3 regions of the Mycobacterium sp. 050128 genome follow, and region 1 is predicted to be linked to each of the others. Evidence: predicted binding sites of a transcription regulator. Region 1 holds the regulator's gene; each other region holds the start of a gene.
What was found. The regulator LexA, encoded in region 1, represses DNA repair genes until DNA is damaged. The targets are predictions, from matches to a motif close to CGAACANNTGTTCG.
Positions count from the first base shown of each region.

Region 2: a site for LexA is predicted at 1,608-1,621, ahead of ruvC (crossover junction endodeoxyribonuclease RuvC). Genes of this name have one in related genera too.
Region 3: a site for LexA is predicted at 5,574-5,587, ahead of SKC41_RS01900 (error-prone DNA polymerase). Genes of this name have one in related genera too.

Region 1 is NZ_JAZGLW010000004.1:251,831-258,415, forward strand. It holds gene SKC41_RS24580 (ATP-binding protein) at 1-869, opposite strand, end outside; gene SKC41_RS24585 (acyl-CoA dehydrogenase family protein) at 1,045-2,205, shown strand; gene SKC41_RS24590 (sunset domain-containing protein) at 2,732-5,176, shown strand; gene lexA (transcriptional repressor LexA) at 5,196-5,897, opposite strand; gene SKC41_RS24600 (LysM peptidoglycan-binding domain-containing protein) at 6,191-6,585, shown strand, end outside.
Region 2 is NZ_JAZGLW010000004.1:382,689-389,273, reverse strand. It holds gene ruvB (Holliday junction branch migration DNA helicase RuvB) at 1-380, opposite strand, end outside; gene ruvA (Holliday junction branch migration protein RuvA) at 377-991, opposite strand; gene ruvC (crossover junction endodeoxyribonuclease RuvC) at 988-1,569, opposite strand; gene SKC41_RS25335 (DUF4178 domain-containing protein) at 1,737-2,348, shown strand; gene SKC41_RS25330 (DUF2617 family protein) at 2,357-2,869, shown strand; gene SKC41_RS25325 (DUF4247 domain-containing protein) at 2,866-3,297, shown strand; gene SKC41_RS25320 (DUF350 domain-containing protein) at 3,312-3,767, shown strand; gene SKC41_RS25315 (polyamine aminopropyltransferase) at 3,764-5,365, shown strand; gene SKC41_RS25310 (YebC/PmpR family DNA-binding transcriptional regulator) at 5,366-6,121, opposite strand; gene SKC41_RS25305 (hypothetical protein) at 6,467-6,585, shown strand, end outside.
Region 3 is NZ_JAZGLW010000001.1:389,708-396,292, forward strand. It holds gene SKC41_RS01880 (class I SAM-dependent methyltransferase) at 1-575, opposite strand, end outside; gene SKC41_RS01885 (tRNA (cytidine(34)-2'-O)-methyltransferase) at 607-1,071, shown strand; gene SKC41_RS01890 (YciI family protein) at 1,108-1,434, shown strand; gene SKC41_RS01895 (nitroreductase family protein) at 1,436-2,080, opposite strand; gene SKC41_RS01900 (error-prone DNA polymerase) at 2,225-5,560, opposite strand; gene SKC41_RS01905 (wax ester/triacylglycerol synthase domain-containing protein) at 5,722-6,585, shown strand, end outside.

The DNA.
Region 1 (6,585 bases):
AAGGCGCTGAACACGTCGACACCTCGGGCGGCTGCCACCGCGACGAGTTCGCGAACGATGCGGCTCTTGCCGATCCCGGGTGGGCCGACCACGGTGACCACCGCGCCATCGCCGTCGATCGCGAGTCCCAGCAAGTTTTCGACGGCGGACATTTCCTGGCGGCGACCGACCAGCTTCGACTCGGCTCGCGCGGAAGGCAAAGGTTCTTCTCCAAGGCCCAGCAACCGGCGGGCGCCGACCGGCGCGTCGGCGCCCTTGATCCGGACCAGCTCGAATTCACCGAGATTCGCGAGGCCTTCGACGAGGCGCGCGGTCGAGGTGCTGAGCATCACCCCGCCGGGCGGGGCCGCCGATTCCATCCGCTGAGCCAGCCCGACTTGCTCACCGATGGCGGTGTAGCCGAACGGACCCGACCCGATTTCACCGGCGATCACCTGACCGGAGTTGAGGCCCACGCGCAGTTGGAGGTCGACACCGTCGCGTTCGTGGACGTCGGCGGCGAGTCGCTTGGCTTCTTGCTGAATGCCAAGTGCCGCGTGGCAGGCGCGAATAGCGTGATCCTCCAACGCAATCGGAGCGCCGAACACGGCCATGATCCCGTCACCGGTGAACTTGTCCACCGTGCCGCCGAACCGCCCCACCACCGCGGCACAGTGATCGGCGATGTCGGCCATGACTTCCCGCAGCCTCTCGGGGCCCACCGCCGCCGCGATGTCCATGGAGTGGACCACGTCGGCGAACAGAACGGTGACCTGTTTGTACTCCGCCCGTGCATCGACATCTTTGACGGGGGAACCGCAGCCATGACAGAACCGGGCACTCTCCAGGGGCGCAGTGCCACACGTCCGGCACGGTGCCATGGCGGTCATCCGACCCTCCGCCCGATCCCCAGCGATTCCAGCGCTTTCTCAGGATAGGCGTCGGGGCGCCGTCGCCGCAGCGGTGTCGTCGTCGCGGCACCCCGGGTACCCGTGGCCGACTGCCGACCAACCGTCTGGTTGGTATATGTTGGGCGGCAGAGTTCCCGCCAGCCGGAGGTTATCCATGGGCAGCGCAATCAAGTACCAGCGCACACTGTTTGAACCCGAGCACAATTTGTTTCGCGAGTCCTACCGGGCCTTTCTCGAGCGCCATGTGGCGCCGTACCACGACGAGTGGGAGAAGGCGAAGATCGTCGACCGCGGTGTCTGGCTCGAGGCCGGCAAGCAGGGATTCCTGGGCATGGCGGTGCCTGAAGAGTACGGCGGCGGCGGTAACCCCGACTTCCGGTACAACACGATCATCACCGAGGAAACGACCGCGGGGCGATACAGCGGAATTGGCTTCGGACTGCACAACGACATCATCGCGCCGTATTTGCTGGAGCTGACCAACGAAGAGCAGAAGCAACGCTGGTTGCCGAAGTTCTGCACCGGCGAAATCATCACCGCGATCGCGATGACCGAGCCGGGAACCGGCAGCGACCTGCAGGGCATCAAGACCCGCGCGGTCAAACAGGGCGATCATTACGTGCTCAACGGCGCAAAGACGTTCATCACCAACGGAATCAACTCCGACCTGGTGATCGTCGTCGCCCAGACTGATCCGGACAAGGGCTCACAAGGCTTTTCGCTGCTCGTCGTTGAACGCGGCATGGAAGGCTTTGAGCGCGGCCGCCATCTGGACAAGATCGGTCTCGACGCGCAGGACACGGCGGAGTTGTCGTTCACCGACGTCAAGGTTCCCGTCGAAAACCTGCTCGGCGAGGAGGGCAAGGGCTTCATCTATTTGATGCAGAACTTGCCGCAGGAGCGGATCAACATCGCGGTCATGGCCGCCGCGGCGATGGAGCAGGTGCTCGAACAGACGCTGCAATACACCAAGGAGCGCAAGGCCTTTGGCAAGCCGATCGGCAGTTTCCAGAACAGCCGCTTCGTGCTGGCCGAGTTGGCGACCGAGGCCACCGTGGTGCGCATCATGGTCGACGAGTTCCTGCGGCTGCATCTGGACAAGAAGCTGACGGCCGAGCAGGCCGCGATGGCCAAGTGGTACTCCACCGAAAAGCAGGTGCATCTGATCGACCGGTGTCTGCAGCTGCACGGGGGCTATGGCTACATGCGCGAATACTCGGTCGCTCGTTCCTATCTCGACGCCCGGGTGCAGACGATCTATGGCGGCACAACCGAGATCATGAAGGAGATCGTCGGACGCAGCCTCGGGGTCTAGCCGCGTGATCATGATGCACATCGGCTAACGTCGGCGGCGGTGGACCAATCTTGCTGTCACGCAACAACGAATCGTCGGCAGACGCGCGGCACCCGTGCGGATGGTGACACGAACCAAGCACAACTAGTCGGCTTACGCTGTCATTGCTTGGCTTTACGGCAAAATAGTCGATGCCCATGAATAGCTCCTTTGCTCGAGTGGATAGCCGGCGCCTCGCGTGCCGTCGGCGCATGTCCATTGGCTACGCGGAGCGCGTAATCACCCGGCGTCGGCGTGTCTTGAGGCAGGATCGGTCGCGACACGATCGTCTTCCTGCATCATTTCGACATCGGAGTGGTCTCCGTTTTCGTAATATTCGCGAATTGCCTTCGTATTTCTTGTTCGCTGGAGCAAAGTTATGCGAGCCCGGCGATAATACGAACTCGGTGGGGTTCGTAACCCGCGTTTGGGGCACCAACCGCGCGCAGGGGCCGCAGGGTACGGGCATGGCCATACAAAGGGGCATATCCGTCGGCTGGGAGGCTTGGTGAACGGGAAGAGAGGTCACGTGCGCAGGCTCGCTGGTCGGGCGCTCGTCAGCGTGGCGACCACAGCGTTGGCCATCGTGCTGTTGGCACCTACCGTTTCAGCGTCTCCGATCGGTGACGCCGAAGCCGCCATCATGGCCGAGTGGACCAAGGCCGGCGGCGACACCTCTCCGCTCGGCCCCCGCAAGGGCGACGTCTACCCGGTTGCCGACGGCTTCGCGTGCGACTTTGACGGCGGCAAATTCTTCTTCACCACGGCCACCGGAGCGAAATTCATCTACGGCCCGATCCTGGAAAAGTACGACATGCTGGGCGGTGCGGCCGGTGGCGATCTGGGCTTTCCGACCATCAACGAGGTGCCCGGTCTGGCGGGCCCGGACAGTCGAGTGGCGACGTTCTCGGCCAGCGACAAGCCGGTGATCTATTGGACGCCCGATCACGGCGCGTTCGTCGTGCGCGGCGCCCTGAACGCCGCCTGGGACAAACTCGGCAGCTCCGGCGGCGTCCTCGGCGCCCCGGTCGGGGATGAGACCTACGACGGCGAAGTGTCCTCGCAGAAGTTCAGCGGCGGCCAGATCTCCTGGAACCGCAAAACCAAGGAATTCACCACCGAGCCGGCGAATCTGGCCGAGCAGCTCAAGGGCTTGCAGGTAGCGATCGATCCCACCGCGGCCATCAACATGGCCTGGCGCGCGGCCGGCGGAGTCAACGGTCCGCTGGGCGCCAAGCAGGGCGGTCCGAATCCCATCGGCGGTGACGGCATCGTCCAGAACTTCGCCGGCGGCAAGGTGTTCTTCAGCCCGGCTACGGGTGCGAGCGCCCTCGAAAGCGACATCCTGGCGAAGTACGAGTCGGTCGGTGGCCCGGTCAGTAGCGACCTGGGTTTCCCGACCGCTAACGAGTCCGACGGCGGCGTCAGCCCCAACAGCCGGATCGCCACCTTCTCCGGGGCCGACAAGCCCGTCATCTTCTGGACCTCCGACCACGGCGCCTTCGTCGTGCGCGGGGCCATGAAGGCCGCCTGGGACAAGTTGCGTGGTCCCACCGGGAAGCTGGGCGCGCCGGTCGGTGATCAGACCGTCGACGGCGACGTGATCTCGCAGAAGTTCACCGGCGGCAAGATCTCGTGGAACCGCGCGAAGAACACCTTCGCCACGGACCCGGCCAACCTGGCTCCGCTGTTGTCGGGCCTACAGGTGTCGGGGCAGAACCAGCCGAGCGGTTCGGCGCTGCCTGCGCACGCCAAGAATTGGTTCAGCTGGAGCTGGTGGTACCTGTTCGCGCTGGTTCCGCTGCTGGTTCTGGTGCTGCTGGCGGTGTTCGTGGCGTTGCGGTGGCGCCGGCACCGCGCCGGTCGCAACAGCGCACCCTACGACCTGGAGCGCGACGTCGACGTCGGCGGCTACGAGGACGCGGGCGAGCCGCGCTGGGGTCCCGACTACACCGACGCATCCAGCGAGCACATGTCGTTCACCGAACCGCACGAACCGGATCACCGCGACGACGACGAACACGCGCTGCTGGCCAGGTGGCCGCACTCACCGGAAACGGCCGAAATGGACGAAGACGGTGGGTATGACGAGCCGTCGCATCCCTTGACCGAGGAGGAATGGGATGAGTTAGCGGTCGACGAGCGGGATCCCGACTCGGTCGACACCGATTCCATCCCGGTCGTGTCGGCCGACGATCTGTTCGACGCCGGCTACGGCGATGAGCTGCCGGAAGCCGGCTATCCGGATAGGCCCGACGTACCGGAGAGCGCGTACCCGGACGTCGCGGACGACGAGTACGCGGACGCGGCCGGTCCGGAGGGCGCCTATCCGCTTGAAAGCGCCTATCCGGAGGCCGGCTATCCCGAACTCGCCGACGAGGAAGCCGCTTACCCCGAGGCGGGCTACCCGGGCGCCGACGAGGAAGAGGCCGCCTATCCCGACGTCGCCGTCCCGCACACCCCGCCGGGCGCAGTGCATCCCGATGCTGCCTATCCCGCAGAAGAGCCGGCGACCGCGTATCCCGACGTCGCGGTCCCGCACACGCCGCCGGATCTTGCCGGCGCCGGCGGTGCCGCCTCCGGTGCTGCCGCGTCCGGTGCTGCCGCTGCCGGTGGGGCAGCTGCGGGTGGGCCCGCAGCCAGCCTTGCGGCGGCGCTCGGGGCCGCGTCCGGCCTCGCGCCGAGAGCCGGGCGCCACGCAGCCGCGGACGCCGACGAAGAGGACTTCGCGCCGGCCGCGGCGATCGGGGCAATAGGTCCGGCCGGGCGCCCGACGATCCATCTGCCGTTGGACGACCCGTATCAGATACCCGACGGCTACCCGATCAAGGCGAGTGCCCGATTCGGCCTGTACTACACGCCGGGTAGCGAGCTCTACCACGACACCCTGGCCGAGATCTGGTTCACCAGCGAGGAAGTCGCGCTGATCAACGGGTTCGTGAAGGCCGACTGACAAGCCGGACGTCCCGGCGCTATACCTTGCGGATCACCGTGACGACCTTGCCGAGCACGGTCGCGTCATTGCCGGGAATGGGATCGAACGCCGGGTTGTGTGGCATCAGCCAGACCTGACCGCCCGCGCGCTTGAACGTCTTGACGGTGGCCTCGCCGTCGAGCATGGCGGCGACGATGTCGCCGTTGTCGGCGACGTTCTGCTGCCGGATCACCACCCAGTCGCCGTCGCAGATCGCGGCATCGACCATGGAGTCGCCGACCACCTTGAGTAAAAACAGCGTGCCCTCGCCGACCAGCTCGCGGGGGAGCGGGAAGACGTCCTCGACGGCTTGCTCGGCCAGGATCGGTCCACCGGCCGCGATGCGCCCGAGCACGGGCACGAAGGTCGGTTCCGGCAATGCGTCGGACCCGGCGACCTCGGTGGCGGGCGCGGCCGCGACCACATCGTCGGCGCCGCGGACGTCGACCGCCCGGGGGCGGTTCGGGTCCCGGCGCAGGAATCCCTTGCGTTCGAGGGTGCGCAGTTGATGAGCCACCGAAGAGGTCGACGTCAGGCCGACCGCGTCGCCGATCTCCCTGATGCTCGGCGGGTAGCCACGGGTGGTCACCGACTCCCGGATGACATTCAAGATGGTGCGTTGCCGCTGGGTAAGCGATGAATCCACGGAATGCAGGCGGCCGCTTGGACCGGTCGCCGAGGTGTCGTTGCTGTCGCTCATGGCACTGAATGTAGTCTCCCCGCACCGAGGAATCAAACATGTGTTCGACTGGCGTGTCATGGCATGCACATGGTGGCTAAAGGCCCTAGAACGGCTGAATCACACGTGTGTAACTTTTGCGTAGACCGGGTACCTGTGCTGCATGGCAGGAATGGCGACCGGCAGAAGTTGTCGGTGGCGTGGTCTAGCGTTTTGCTCGTGCGACACGCTTCGCTCAAATGTTCGTATTTCGAACACACGAGCGATAGTGTCGAACACACGAGCGAGGATTTAGACGACCGGAGGAACGCACCATGACGCTCATGCACACAGTCTCACCGCGGATCAGCAACATGCGGCGCCCCACCGATGGGCTGGTCGCACGGCCTCGCTATGACGTCGCACGGCCTCGCTACGAGCAGGAGCGCGTGCTGCGGCGCCGGTCCGTGCCGGCCCGGCCGGCCGGAGCGCCGATGCGCTACCGCGGTACCGGTGTGTCGATGTCGCAAGCACCGCATCGTCGCCGCCCGGTCACGCTGGGGACGACGGTGGGTCTGGCCCTGATGGCCGGAGTCATCACGCTCTGGCTGGGACTGGTCGCCAATCTCGGTCAGATCGCCAACGGCGACTCCGGCGCCGCGGCCGCTCCCGTTCCGGACCGGCTGTCGGTCGTGCAGGTCGAGCCGGGCGAATCCCTTCAGGATGTGGC
Region 2 (6,585 bases), 130 kb from region 1:
GGCCGCGCGATGCGATGAATCTCGTCGATGAACAAGACGTCGTGCTCGACCAGATTCGACAGCATCGCGGCCAGGTCGCCGGCGCGCTCCAGGGCCGGGCCCGAGGTCACCCGCAGCGAGGACCCGAGCTCGGCGGCGATGATCATCGCCAGCGACGTCTTACCCAACCCCGGCGGGCCGGACAGCAGAATGTGATCCGGTGTGCCGCCCCGGTTTTTGGCTCCCTCGAGGACCAGCTGCAGCTGTTCGCGGACCCGGGACTGGCCGATGAACTCGCGTAGCGAGCGGGGCCGCAGGCTGACGTCGATGTCGCCCTCTCCGACGGTCAGCGTCGGAGACAGGTCGCGATCCGCGTAGTTCTCGGAATCCTCGTCGCTCATTTGGCCTTACCCAGCAACGACAGCGCGGCCCGCAACGCGTCGGAAGTCGTTGCCTGCTCGCCTTTTTCGCGACTGGCCGCCAACACGCTGTCGGTGGCATCCTCGGCCTGCTTGACCGCGAAGCCCAGGCCGATCAGCGCCTCGACCACCGGGCCCCGCACCGCGTGGCCATTGAGACCCGCGCCCGCCGGTACCGCCGCGGGCGTACCGGCGGCATGGATCTTGTCGCGCAACTCGAGAACCATGCGCTCGGCGCCGCGCTTGCCGATGCCGGGCACCCGGGTCAGCGCGGCGACGTCGCCGTCGGAGAGCGCCTGGCGCAGCGCCGCGGCATCGTGCACGGCCAGGGTCGCCATCGCCAGCCGCGGCCCGACGCCGGACACCGACAGCAGCGTCAGGAACAGGTCGCGGGTCTCGTTGTCGACGAACCCGTACAGCGTCTGCGAATCCTCGCGAACGATCATCGCGGTGATCAGGCGGGCTTCGCTGCCGTGCCGCAGCGTGGCCAGCGTCGACGGCGTCGCGTTCACCCGGTAACCGACACCCGCGGCCTCGATCACCACATGATCGAGTGCCACCTCGAGCACCTCACCGCGCACCGAGGCGATCATCGGGCCGCCCCCGCCCTGGCGGCCTTGGCCTTGGCGGCCAACTTGGCGCGGTAGGCCTGGCGTGCCTCGGCGGCCATCGCCTCGGCCGCCGCCATCCGGGCCAGCATCGGCGCTCTCCAGCAATGGCAGATGGCCAGTGCCAGCGCGTCGGCCGCGTCGGCCGGCGTCGGTTTAGCTTGCAGCGCAAGGATTCTGGTGACCATCGCGGTGACCTGAGCCTTGTCGGCGGTGCCGTTGCCGGTGACCGCGGCCTTCACCTCGCTAGGCGTATGGAAGTGCACGTCGATATCGCGTTTGGCCGCCGCGAGCGCGATCACGCCACCGGCCTGCGCGGTGCCCATCACGGTCGACACATTGTGCTGGGCGAACACCCGCTCGATCGCGATGACGTCGGGGTGATGCGTATCCAGCCAATGCTCGACGGCGTCGCTGATGGCCAGCAGCCTTTTGGGCAGCGCGGCATCCGACGCGGTACGGACCACGTCGACATCCAGCGCGACGATGTTTCGGCCGCGCCCGCTTTCGACCACGGACAGCCCGCATCGGGTCAGTCCGGGGTCGACGCCCATCACGCGCATGGCATGCTCCAACTTCCACCGTGTGAAAATACTGTGCCCGAACAGCTGTTCGATAGCCTAGCGGTCGGTTCCCACCGCGCCGCATAGGACACGCGGCCCGGGAGCCGGCAAAAGCTGTTAACTTAAGCCCACGTTCGCTCCACCGCTGCGGCGACGGGAGGGTTTGCGTGGGAACAGTGCTGGTGGTGCTGGCCGCGGTGCTGTTCATCGCGTCCATCGTCGTGCTTGTCGTCGCTTTGCGGCGCCCCAAGGCAGCGGGTCAGCCGCGTGGGCGCCGTGATCCGCTGTCGTTCGACGCGATGCCGCAGTTCGGGCCCCGACAGCTCGGGCCCGGCGCCATCGTCAGCTATGGCGGCATCGACTACGTGGTCCGCGGGTCGGTGACGTTTCGCGAGGGGCCGTTCGTGTGGTGGGAGCACCTGCTGGAGGGCGCTGACCTGCCGACCTGGTTCGCCGTCGAATCCGACGACGGACGCCTCGAGCTCGTCATGTGGGTCACCCGCAAGGACATCACGTTGCAGCCCGGAGATCAGTACCTGGTCGACGGGATGGCGTTTCACGAGACGGAGCGCGGTCGCGCCTCGTACACGACCGAGGGCACGACCGGTCTGCCCGCCGGCGGCGAGATGGAGTTCGTCGACTGCGCCAACGCCGACCAGACCGCGCTGCTGTCCTTCGAGCGCTGGGCACCCGGTACGCCCTGGGAGATCTCGATGGGCAAGCCGGTGTCGCCGGGCGAGCTCACCGTCTACCCGGCGCCCCCGCCGGGTAGCCCGTAGGGCCCGCGGTGCCGCTCTATCAGCTCGCCGTAGCTCCGGCCGACGTGTCCGGGAGCAGGCTGCGGCTTGCCCTCAACGCGCCCGAACCCCCGCTGCTGGCCAGCCATTCGCTGCGACATCCCGACGGCGGCGCGCTGCGGCTCGCGGTGCTCGGCGCCTCGCATCTCGTCACGATCGAGCACGCCGCGGCCACCTTCTCCGAGCAGGTGTCCTGCACCGCCGACAGCGAGGCCGGCACGCTGCCGCAGCGCGCCGAAGCCTCCGGTTATGCGCTGGAATCGCGCACCACTACGCACGACGAAGCGACGTTTCGCCAATTGGCGCGCAAGCTGCGTGACCGATGCCGAGCCGAAACCGCTTGGCTCGGCGGCACTTTCCCCGGCGATGACGCCGCACTCACCGTGTTGGCCGCCGAACCCGACGGCACCGGCTGGCGCTGGCAGACGTGGCACCTGTACCCGCAGCGACCCCTGGTGTCCGGCGGCGTGGTGGTCCACACTGCGAGCCGGTGGCATCCGTGAGCCGCAAACACCTGTTCTGGCTTGCCGGCGGGCTGGCCGCGGCGGCGGTGGTGTCATTGGTGGTCGGAATCATCTTGCTGCAGAAGGACATTGCAGGCTATATCGCGAGCAACTACCGCGAGTACTCGCGCGACGCCAACGCAACGCGGTACCTGTGCAGCGGATCGCCCGATCAGGTCGCCGACGCGCTCGCCGACTATCAGGAACCCGAGGCGCGTGCGGACAACGACAACAACGAGTACCTGCGCTATAGCGACAACATCGTGACCGTCGGCCCAGATGGCAACCACCCGTGCAGCATTCGCGTCGAAAGCCTCGGTGCCGGATACAGCCACGGCTCCTACATCTTCCTCGGCCCCGGGTTCAGTCCCGGGTCCCCGTCGAGCGGCTCCGGCGGTAGCCCCGGCGGGCCGGGCGGAACCAAATAGCAAAGGAGACAACCGTGTACCTCGCCTTCGATATCGGAAACGTGGATCTCGACCCCGTCCTCAAGGGCGTCGTCGCGACGCTGTTGTACTTCGTCGTCGGCATGGCCGTCCTGCTGGTCGGCTTCTACATGGTCGACGCGTTGACCCCGGGCAAGCTGCGCCAGCTGGTGTTCATCGATCGCCGCCCCAACGCCGTCGTGGTCGCCTGCGCGATGTATGTCTCCCTCACCACCGTGATCGTCAGCTCTATCGTCAACAGCTACAGCCAATTGGGTCAGGGACTCGTCGGCGTGGCGGTGTACGGGATCATGGGTGTGATCCTGTTGGGAATTGCTTTGCTGACACTGCATCTGGTGATTCCGGGCAGTTTCCACGAGCATATCGACGAGCCCGAGCTGCATCCCGGGTCGTTCGCGGTCGCGCTGATGTTGTTGGCCGTCGGAGCAGTGACGGCCGCCGCGGTGTCATGACCACCACCCAGGAAGCCGCACGGTCCGCGGAGCCGTCGACCCGCTGGCGCGCCCTGCTGCTCGCCGCGGTCGCGGCCTGTGCGGCCTGCGGCATCATCTACGAACTGGCCCTGCTGACGCTGTCCGCCAGCCTCAACGGCGGCGGCATCGTCGCCACCTCAATGATCGTCGCGGGCTACATCGCCGCGCTGGGCGTGGGTGCGCTGATGGTCAAGCCGCTGCTGAGGCACGCGGGCATCGTCTTCGTCGCGGTCGAGGCGCTGCTGGGCATCATCGGCGGCCTGTCCGCCGCGGCGCTGTATGCGGTGTTCGCGTTCCTGGACGGCACGATCGGGTCGGCGTGGGTGCTGGCGCTCGGCACCGCGCTGATCGGCGGGCTGGTCGGCGCCGAGGTGCCGTTGCTGATGACGCTGCTGCAGCACGGGCGGGCCGGCACCGCCAGGAACACCGCAACCGATACCGGCCGCACGCTGGCCAACCTCAACGCGGCCGATTACCTGGGGGCATTGGTCGGCGGATTGGTCTGGCCGTTTGCCTTGCTGCCGCATCTCGGAATGATCCGCGGCGCCGCGGCCACCGGCGTCATCAATCTGGTCGCGGCGGCCATTGTGGCGATGTTCCTGCTGCGGCGGGTGATCTCCACCGCGCAGTTGGTGACCGCGCTGTGTGCACTCGCCGCCGCCCTCGGGCTGCTGGTCGTGCTGCTGGTGCACGCGCGCGACATCGAAACGACCAGCCGCCAAAGGCTTTACGCCGACCCGATCGTCGCCTACCGGCACACCGCCTACCAAGAGATCGTGGTCACCCGTCGCGACAACGACACCCGGCTGTATCTGGACGGTGGATTGCAGTTCTCCACCCGCGACGAATACCGCTACACCGAAAGCCTCGTCTACCCCGCGCTCGGCAAGGGCGCCCGCTCGGTGCTGGTCCTGGGCGGTGGCGACGGCCTGGCAGCACGAGAGTTATTGCGCCAGAACGGAATCAACAAGATCGTGCAGGTAGAGCTCGACCCCGCTGTGATCGAGATCGCCCGCACCACGCTGCACGACGCCAATGCCGGCGCGCTGGACAACCCGCGGGTTTCCGTCGTGATCGACGACGCGATGCGCTGGCTTCGGGCTCCCCATCCGGAACTGAGTCCGCCCGGGGGTTTCGACGCCGTGATCGTCGACCTGCCCGACCCGGACACCCCCGTTCTGGGCCGGCTGTACTCCACTGAGTTCTATGCCCTTGTCGCGCATGCGCTTTCGCCCAATGGGCTCGTTGTCGTCCAAGCCGGCAGCCCGTTCTCCACCCCGACCGCGTTCTGGCGCACGGTGTCGACGATGCGGTCGGCGGGGTATGCCGTCACGCCCTACCACGTGCATGTGCCGACGTTCGGTGACTGGGGCTTCGCGTTGGCACACCCCGCGCAGGCCGGTGCCGCCGCACCGGTGCCCACCATGCCCGCCGACGCGCCGCCGCTGCGTTACCTCAACCCCCAAGTGCTGCAGGCCGCAACGGTGTTCTCCGACGACATCGCACCGCGTCCGCTCGAACCGTCAACGCTGGACAACCCGCGCATCGTCGACGACATGCGGCACGGCTACGACTAATCAGTCCTCGTCGAGGGCGGCCAGCACCTCATCGGATAGATCGACGTTGGTCCAGACGTTCTGCACGTCGTCGCTCTCCTCCAAGGCGTCGACCAGCTTGAACACCTTGCGGGCGCCGTCGACGTCGACCGGCACACTGACCGACGGCTGGAAGCTGGCCTCAGCAGAGTCGTAGTCGATGCCGGCATCCTGCAGTGCGGTGCGCACCGCGACCAGGTCGGTCGGCTCGGAGATGACCTCGAAGCTCTCGCCGAGGTCGTTGACGTCCTCGGCGCCCGCCTCCAACACGGCCGTCAGCACGTCGTCCTCGGACAGGCCGTTCTTCTCCAGCGTGACGACGCCCTTGCGGGTGAACAGGTACGACACCGAGCCCGGGTCGGCCATGTTGCCGCCGTTGCGGGTCACCGCCACCCGGACCTCGCCGGCGGCGCGGTTGCGGTTGTCGGTGAGGCATTCGATCAGCACGGCCACGCCGTTGGGGCCGTAGCCCTCGTACATGATCGTCTGGTAATCGGCGCCACCGGCTTCCTCGCCGGCGCCCCGCTTGCGGGCCCGCTCGATGTTGTCGTTGGGCACCGAGGTCTTCTTCGCCTTCTGGATGGCGTCGTAGAGCGTCGGGTTGCCGGCGGGGTCACCACCGCCGGTACGGGCGGCGACCTCGATATTTTTGATCAGCCGGGCAAACTCCTTGCCACGGCGCGCGTCTTTGACGGCCTTCTGGTGCTTGGTGGTGGCCCACTTGGAATGGCCGCTCATCTGTGTGTTCTACCTCTTCTGTTACGTAAAGTTCGCCGACGAGTCTACGTGGACGACCGGAGCGGCTCGCCGGGCGACTCCCCTTCCGAATCAGGATCCCCAGACGTCACGGGAAAGGAGGGCGATGTCGGTTCGCGGAAGTGCTGTCGCATGCGATATCGCTTCTGCAGAACACCTCGTAGGACCCCGGCGGGTACAGATGTGACTGGTGTGGGTGGCTTGGCGTCGAGTGTGCGGTGACGGCTTCGAGTGTGCGGTGACGGTGAGAATTGCGGGCAATCGCCGCCCAGGATGCACATTCAACCCCCGCGTTTGACCGCGCGCGATTCGGGCGAACCTAACCTGGTGAATCAGCCCAAAGAGCCCGAGGACGCCAGACAGTCCACCGAAGAGCAGCGTCAGCAGCAGGAAAACCTCGAGCATCAGCACGACGACCCGGACGCGCCGGGTTTGCACCAGTCCCA
Region 3 (6,585 bases), on a different contig from region 1:
TCGGAGTCGTCGGTGAACGGTCGCAGATCCCAGGTGGACAGCAGCACATCGGGAGCGAATCCGGCGGCCGCCACGTGCTGAAGAAACTCGGCGAACTCGTAGTCGCGTCCGGCGCCGAATCCGATCGCCGCTCGACCGTCGTCGGCGACGTGGGCGCGTAGCCGCTTGAGCACCTGCAGCCGGGTACTCGGTGCGAGGAACGCCATCACGTTGCCGGCCGACACGATCACGTCGAACGGTTCGGCGATGCCGCGCGCGGGCAAGTCCAGCTCGGCGAGATCGCCGACCAGCCATTGCGGGCCGGGATAGTCCTGCTCGGCCGCGGCGATCAGCGCCGGGTCGACGTCCACTCCGACCACCCGGTGACCGACCGTGGCCAGATACCCGCCCACCCGTCCGGCGCCGCAACCGGCGTCGAGGAGGTGGGCGCCGCGCGGCACCATGGCGTCGATCATCCGCGCCTCGCCGACCAGATCCTTGCCGTCGCGGGCCATGGCACGGAAGCGCTCGATGTACCAGTCCGAGTGTCCCGGATCGGCGGCAACCTTGCGCATCCAGATGCTCTGCTCGACCATGCCGCAATTATCGCCGTGTGAAGATGGCGGTGTGTTCCGGCTGCTGTTCTACTGCCCGCGGATCGCACCGAACACGGGCAACGCCATCCGTACGGCCGCGGCCACCGGCGCCGAATTGCATCTGGTGGAGCCGATGGGCTTCGACCTGTCCGAATCCAAGGTGCGCCGCGCCGGATTGGACTACCACGACCTGGCCTCGGTCACCGTGCACGCGACGCTGCAGGCCGCGTGGGAGGTGCTGATGCCGGCGCGGGTGTTGGCGTTCACCGCGCACGCGCCTACATCGTTCGCCGACGTCGCCTATCAACCCGACGACGTGCTGATGTTCGGTCCGGAACCCGACGGGCTGGACCCGCAGACCCTCGCCGACAGCCACGTCACCGGCCAGGTACGCATCCCGATGCTGGCCGGCCGTCGGTCGCTGAACCTGTCCAACGCCGCGGCGATCGCGATCTACGAGGCCTGGCGCCAGCACGGCTATCCCGGCGCGGTGTAGCGATGAGTCCGGGGCCGGGCGCGAGTCAGCCTTGATATGCCTACCTTCATCACGATCGGATACGGCGACGAGGCCGGATACCACCGATTGAGCGACGACCGCCGACGGGCCGCGCACGCCCGCGATGACGACATCAGTGCGTCCGGCGCGCTGATCGGCCGCGCCGGTGACCCCGTCCAGGTCCGCAATCACGACGGCGCGGGGGTGCGGGTCGAGCCGGGCGCGTTCCTGCGATCGGCATTGCCGATCGCAGGGTTCGCGGTGATCGAGGCCGACGATCTGGACGCGGCGATCGAGCGGGTGAGCCAGACCCCGTGCGCGATGGCGCACGGGGTCGTCGAGGTCTGGCCGCTACAGCCCTGACCTACCAGGTGTTCCAGTGCGTCAAGGTCTCGGCCGGCAGCCGCTTGGCCGGGCGGAAGTCGGTGCCTTTGGTGTAAGCGATCGGGAACAGCCCACCCTGGCTGAACTTCTCGTAGGGAATGCCGAGCACCTCGGCGGCCTTGCGCTCGCCGTCGCCCAGCAGGTGCAGCGTCGTCCAGCAGGAGCCCAGCCCGCGGGAGCGCAGCGCCAGGCAGAAGCTCCAGACCGCCGGGAACAGTGACGCCCAGAAGGAGACGCCGCCCAGTGGCGACTCGTCTTCGCGGCCCGCGATGCACGGGATCATCAGCACCGGCACCTCGTGAATGTGCTCGGCGAGATACATCGCCGAGTCCACGACCTTGCCCATCCGTTCGCCGCGGGTATCGCCGTCGCCGTAGTCGGGCTTCGGCGCGCTGAGGTAGGGCTGGGCGTGCGACAGGTAGATGTCGCCGATCGCCTTTTTCTTGTCGGCGTCCTCCACGAACATCCACTGCCAGCCCTGGGAGTTGGAACCGGTGGGCGCCTGCAACGCCAGCTCGAGACATTCCATCAGGACCTCGCGAGACACCGGCTTGTCGAAGTCGAGGCGCTTGCGAACCGAGCGGGTAGTGGTGAGAAGTTCGTCTACGGACAGGTTGAGGGTCATGCACCCGAGCCTAGGTCGGTCGACTGCCCGGGCGGCTTGAAGCGGCGCTTTTCCGGCAGGAGGCGCCGAGCGTGCTCTCACGGCGAAAAATCGGCGGAAATCTCGCCGTGAGAGCACGTTCGGCGAAGAATGTGGTTCGGGAAATCAGCGGAAGTCACGAGACTTGGAGCCGACGGCCAGGGTGATGCGGCCCAACCGCTCCGCCACGACGGTGACCGCGCCGCTGGCATTTTGAACCTGACCGCGGATCAGCAGCGCCGGTGCCGTGTTCGCGAGCTTGCGGTGTCGCTCCCACACCCCCGGCGTGCAGAGCACGTTGACCATCCCGGTCTCGTCCTCGAGGTTGATGAACGTCACCCCCTGCGCCGTGGCGGGCCGCTGCCGATGGGTCACCGCACCGGCGATCAGCACCCGGTCGCCGTCGGGCACGTCGAGCAGCTCGTCGGCGGGCACCACCCCCAACGCGTCCAGGTCGGCCCGCAGGAACTGGGTCGGGTAGCTGTCCGGGGAGATGCCGGTGGCCCACACGTCGGCGGCGGCCAGTTCCAGCTCGCTCATTCCGGGCAACGCCGGGATGGGTGACCCATCAGCACCGTGGGCCCCCACCCCGGGCAGCCGATCCGGCCGTTGGGTGGCCGCGGCCCCGGCCGCCCACAGCGCCTCGCGCCGCGACATCTCGAAGCAGCCCAGCGCCCCGGCCGTCGCCAGCGCCTCGGTCTGCGGCACCGAGAGCTGCACCCGGGTGGTCAGGTCCAGCAGGGAAGCGAACGCGCCGTTGGCTTTTCGCTCTTCGACCAGCTGCTCGGCGAGGTCGTCGCCGATATGGCGGACCGCACCCAGCCCGAGGCGGACCTCGGTGCCGGCGTTCTCGAGGGTGGCGTGCGCCAGGCTCGCGTTGACGTCCGGGCCGTGCACCAGCACGCCGTGCCGGCGCGCATCGGCCACCAGCGACTGCGGTGAATAGAACCCCATCGGCTGGGCACGCAGCAGCGCGGCGCAGAACGCGGCCGGGTGGTGCAGCTTGAACCACGACGAGTAGAACACCAGCGACGCGAAGGACAGCGCATGACTTTCCGGAAAGCCGAAATTGGCGAACGCTTCCAGCTTTTCGTAGGTCCGGTCGATCACCTCGTCGGTGGCGCCGTGCAATTCGCGCATGCCCTCGTAGAACCTGCCACGCAGCCGTTGCATCCGCTCGGTCGAACGCTTGGACCCCATGGCGCGGCGCAGCTGATCGGCCTCGGCGGCCGAGAAGCCGGCGCAGTCGACCGCGAGCTGCATCAACTGCTCCTGGAAAAGCGGCACTCCCAGCGTCTTTCGCAATGCCGGTTCCATGGACGGGTGGTCGTAGACGACCGGGTCGATGCCGTTGCGCCGCCGAATGTAGGGATGCACCGACCCGCCCTGGATGGGTCCGGGCCGGATCAACGCGACCTCGACCACCAGGTCGTAGAACACCCGGGGCTTGAGCCTGGGCAGGGTGGCCATCTGCGCGCGCGACTCCACCTGGAACACCCCGACGGAATCGGCACGCTGCAGCATCTCGTACACCGCCGTCTCGGTGAGGTCGAGCCGGGCCAGGTCGACCTCGACACCTTTGTGTTCGGCCACCAGGTCTTTCGCGTAGTGCAGCGCCGAGAGCATGCCCAGCCCGAGTAGGTCGAACTTCACCAAACCGATGGCCGCACAGTCGTCCTTGTCCCATTGCAGGACGCTGCGATTCTCCATCCGCGCCCACTCCACCGGACACACGTCGGCGATCGGGCGGTCGCAGATCACCATGCCGCCGGAGTGAATGCCCATGTGCCGCGGCAGGTTCCGGATCTGGTTGGCCAGTTCGATCACCTGTGGCGGGATGCCCTCGACGTCCGCGGCGTCGGCCAGCCCGTTCCAGTGGCTGATCTGCTTGCTCCACGCGTCCTGCTGGCCTTGCGAATAACCCAGGGCACGGGCCATGTCGCGCACCGCGATCTTGCTCCGGTAGGTGATGACGTTGGCGACCTGGGCGGCGTAGTCGCGGCCGTATTTGTCGTAGACGTATTGGATGACCTTCTCGCGCTGATCCGACTCGATGTCCATGTCGATGTCGGGTGGCCCGTCGCGGGCCGGCGACAGGAAGCGCTCGAACAACAACTCGTTGGCCACCGGATCGACCGCGGTGACCCCCAGGGCGTAACAGACCGCGGAGTTGGCCGCCGATCCCCTGCCCTGGCACAGGATGTTGTTGCACCGGCAGAATCGGGCGATGTCGTGCACCACCAGGAAGTAGCCCGGAAACCTCAGCTGGGTAATGACTTTCAGCTCATGTTCGATCTGCGCATACGCTCGCGGCGCGCCATCGGGGAGCCCGTACCGGTCACGCGCGCCCGCCATCACCAACTGCCGCAACCAGCTGTCCTCGGTGTGCCCGTCGGGCACGTCGAACGGCGGCAGCTGCGGCGCGATCAATGCCAGTCCGAACGCGCACTGCTCGCCGAGTTCGGCCGCGGCGCTCACCACGTCAGGGCCCCCAAAAGGCCCATGCGCGAACAGCCGGGCCATCTCCTCGCCGGACCGTAGGTGTGAGCCCCCCAGCGGGGCCAGCCATCCGGCGGCCGACTCCAGTGACTGCCGGGCCCGAATCGCGCCCATCGCCATGGCCAGCCGCCGGCGCGACGGGTGGGCGAAATGTGCTCCGGTGGTGGCGACGAGGCCGACGCCGAACCGCGGCGCCAGGGCTGCCAGTGTCGCGTTGCGCTCGTCGTCGAGCGGCTGACCATGATGGGTCAACTCGACGCTGACCCGCTGCGCGCCGAACCGGTCCACCAGACCGGCCAGCGCTTCCGCTGCGGCGTCCGGCCCGCCATCGGAAAGCGCTTGTCGGACATGGCCTTTACGGCATCCCGTCAGGATGTGCCAATGCCCGCCCGCGGCTTCGGTCAGCGTGTCGATGTCGAAGCACAGCTTGCCCTTCTCACCGCCCGCCAGATGCGCCGCGGCCAGCTGCCGCGACAGCCGCCGGTAGCCCTCCGGGCCGCGGGCCAGCACCAGCAGATGCGGGCCGGGTGGATCCGGATTCTCGGTACGGGCCTGCGAAACCGAAGAGGCTACCGACGAAACGCCCAGCGACAGCTCGGCGCCGAACACGGTGCGCACGTCTAGTTCGGCGGCGGCTTCGGCGAACCGCACCGCCCCGTACAGACCGTTGTGGTCGGTCAGCGCCAGCGACCGCAGATCCAGCCGGGCGGCCTCCTCGACCAACTCCTCGGGCGTGCTGGCGCCGTCCAGAAAGCTGTACGCCGAATGCGCGTGCAGCTCGGCGTAGGCGACCGACGAGCGGGCCATCCGGCCCCCGTCCGGTGGCCGATAGGCCGGGCGCTTGTGCGAGAAGGGAGCCTCTTCCGCCGGGCCGGATGGGGTGGGCGCGCCGGCATGGCGCGGCTTGCCGTCGAGTAGCCGCTCCAGTTCCGCCCAACTCCGCGGCTCATTGCTGAAACCCACACGCACAGTCTATCGAACGCATGTTCGATTTAGTGCGGGGTTGTTAAAGCGGTTGTTAAACGGGTCTTCAACTTCTAAACACAGTCTTAACGGACTGGGATCTACCGCGACGGGGGCGCGGCGAACGATACTGGTACGGGCGACTAGGGCGGGAACTGAAAATGGGACAGCTGACCACGACATTGGATTCGGGCTTTCGCACCGCGGCGGACCCTGACCGGCAGGCAAGTACGGTGACGGGCGCGGTCGCCATTGTCGAGGGTGCGGTGCCGAACCTGGGACGCCTCAAAGCGCTTCTGGCAGAACGCATTCAGTCGATACCGCGATGCACCCAGGTGCTGCGGACACATCCGTTCAGCGGTGCCCAGCACTGGACCGACGATCCGGGTTTCGACCTCGCCCATCACCTGCGCCGGGTCGCGGTTCCCCGCCCCGGCGATGAAGCCGACCTGTCTCGCGCGATCGCGCACGCCCTGGAACGCCCGCTCGAATTGGACCGCCCGCTGTGGGAGTGCTGGGTCATCGAGGGGCTGCGTGGCAAGTGGGCGGTCCTGATGAAGGTCCACCACTACCTCGCCGACGCCACGCCCGCGGCCCACTTGCTCACCAGGCTCTGCGACGACGCCGACAGCGAGATGTTCGCCAATCACGGTGCACCCAATGATGATTCGACGCCAGTCCGCAAGCAGGGCTGGGCCGAGACACTCTGGCGAGCCTCGTCCGCCGCGACCACCGTCACCAGCACGCTGGCCGAGACGGTCTGGTCGGCGGCCCGCGCATCGTCGACCGGCCCGGCGGTCACGATGCGGCGCTACAGCACGGTGCGCGTTCCCCTTGCCACCGTCGACGCGGTCTGCGGCAAGTTCCGGGTGACCACCAACGACGTCGCGCTCGCCGCCATCACCGAGGGCTTCCGGGCTGTGCTGCTGCACCGCGGCGAACAACCGCGCGCGGGTTCGTTGCGCACCCCGGAGAAGCGGTATCTGCCTGTCGAGCACGACGATCCGGTGCAGCGGCTGCGAATT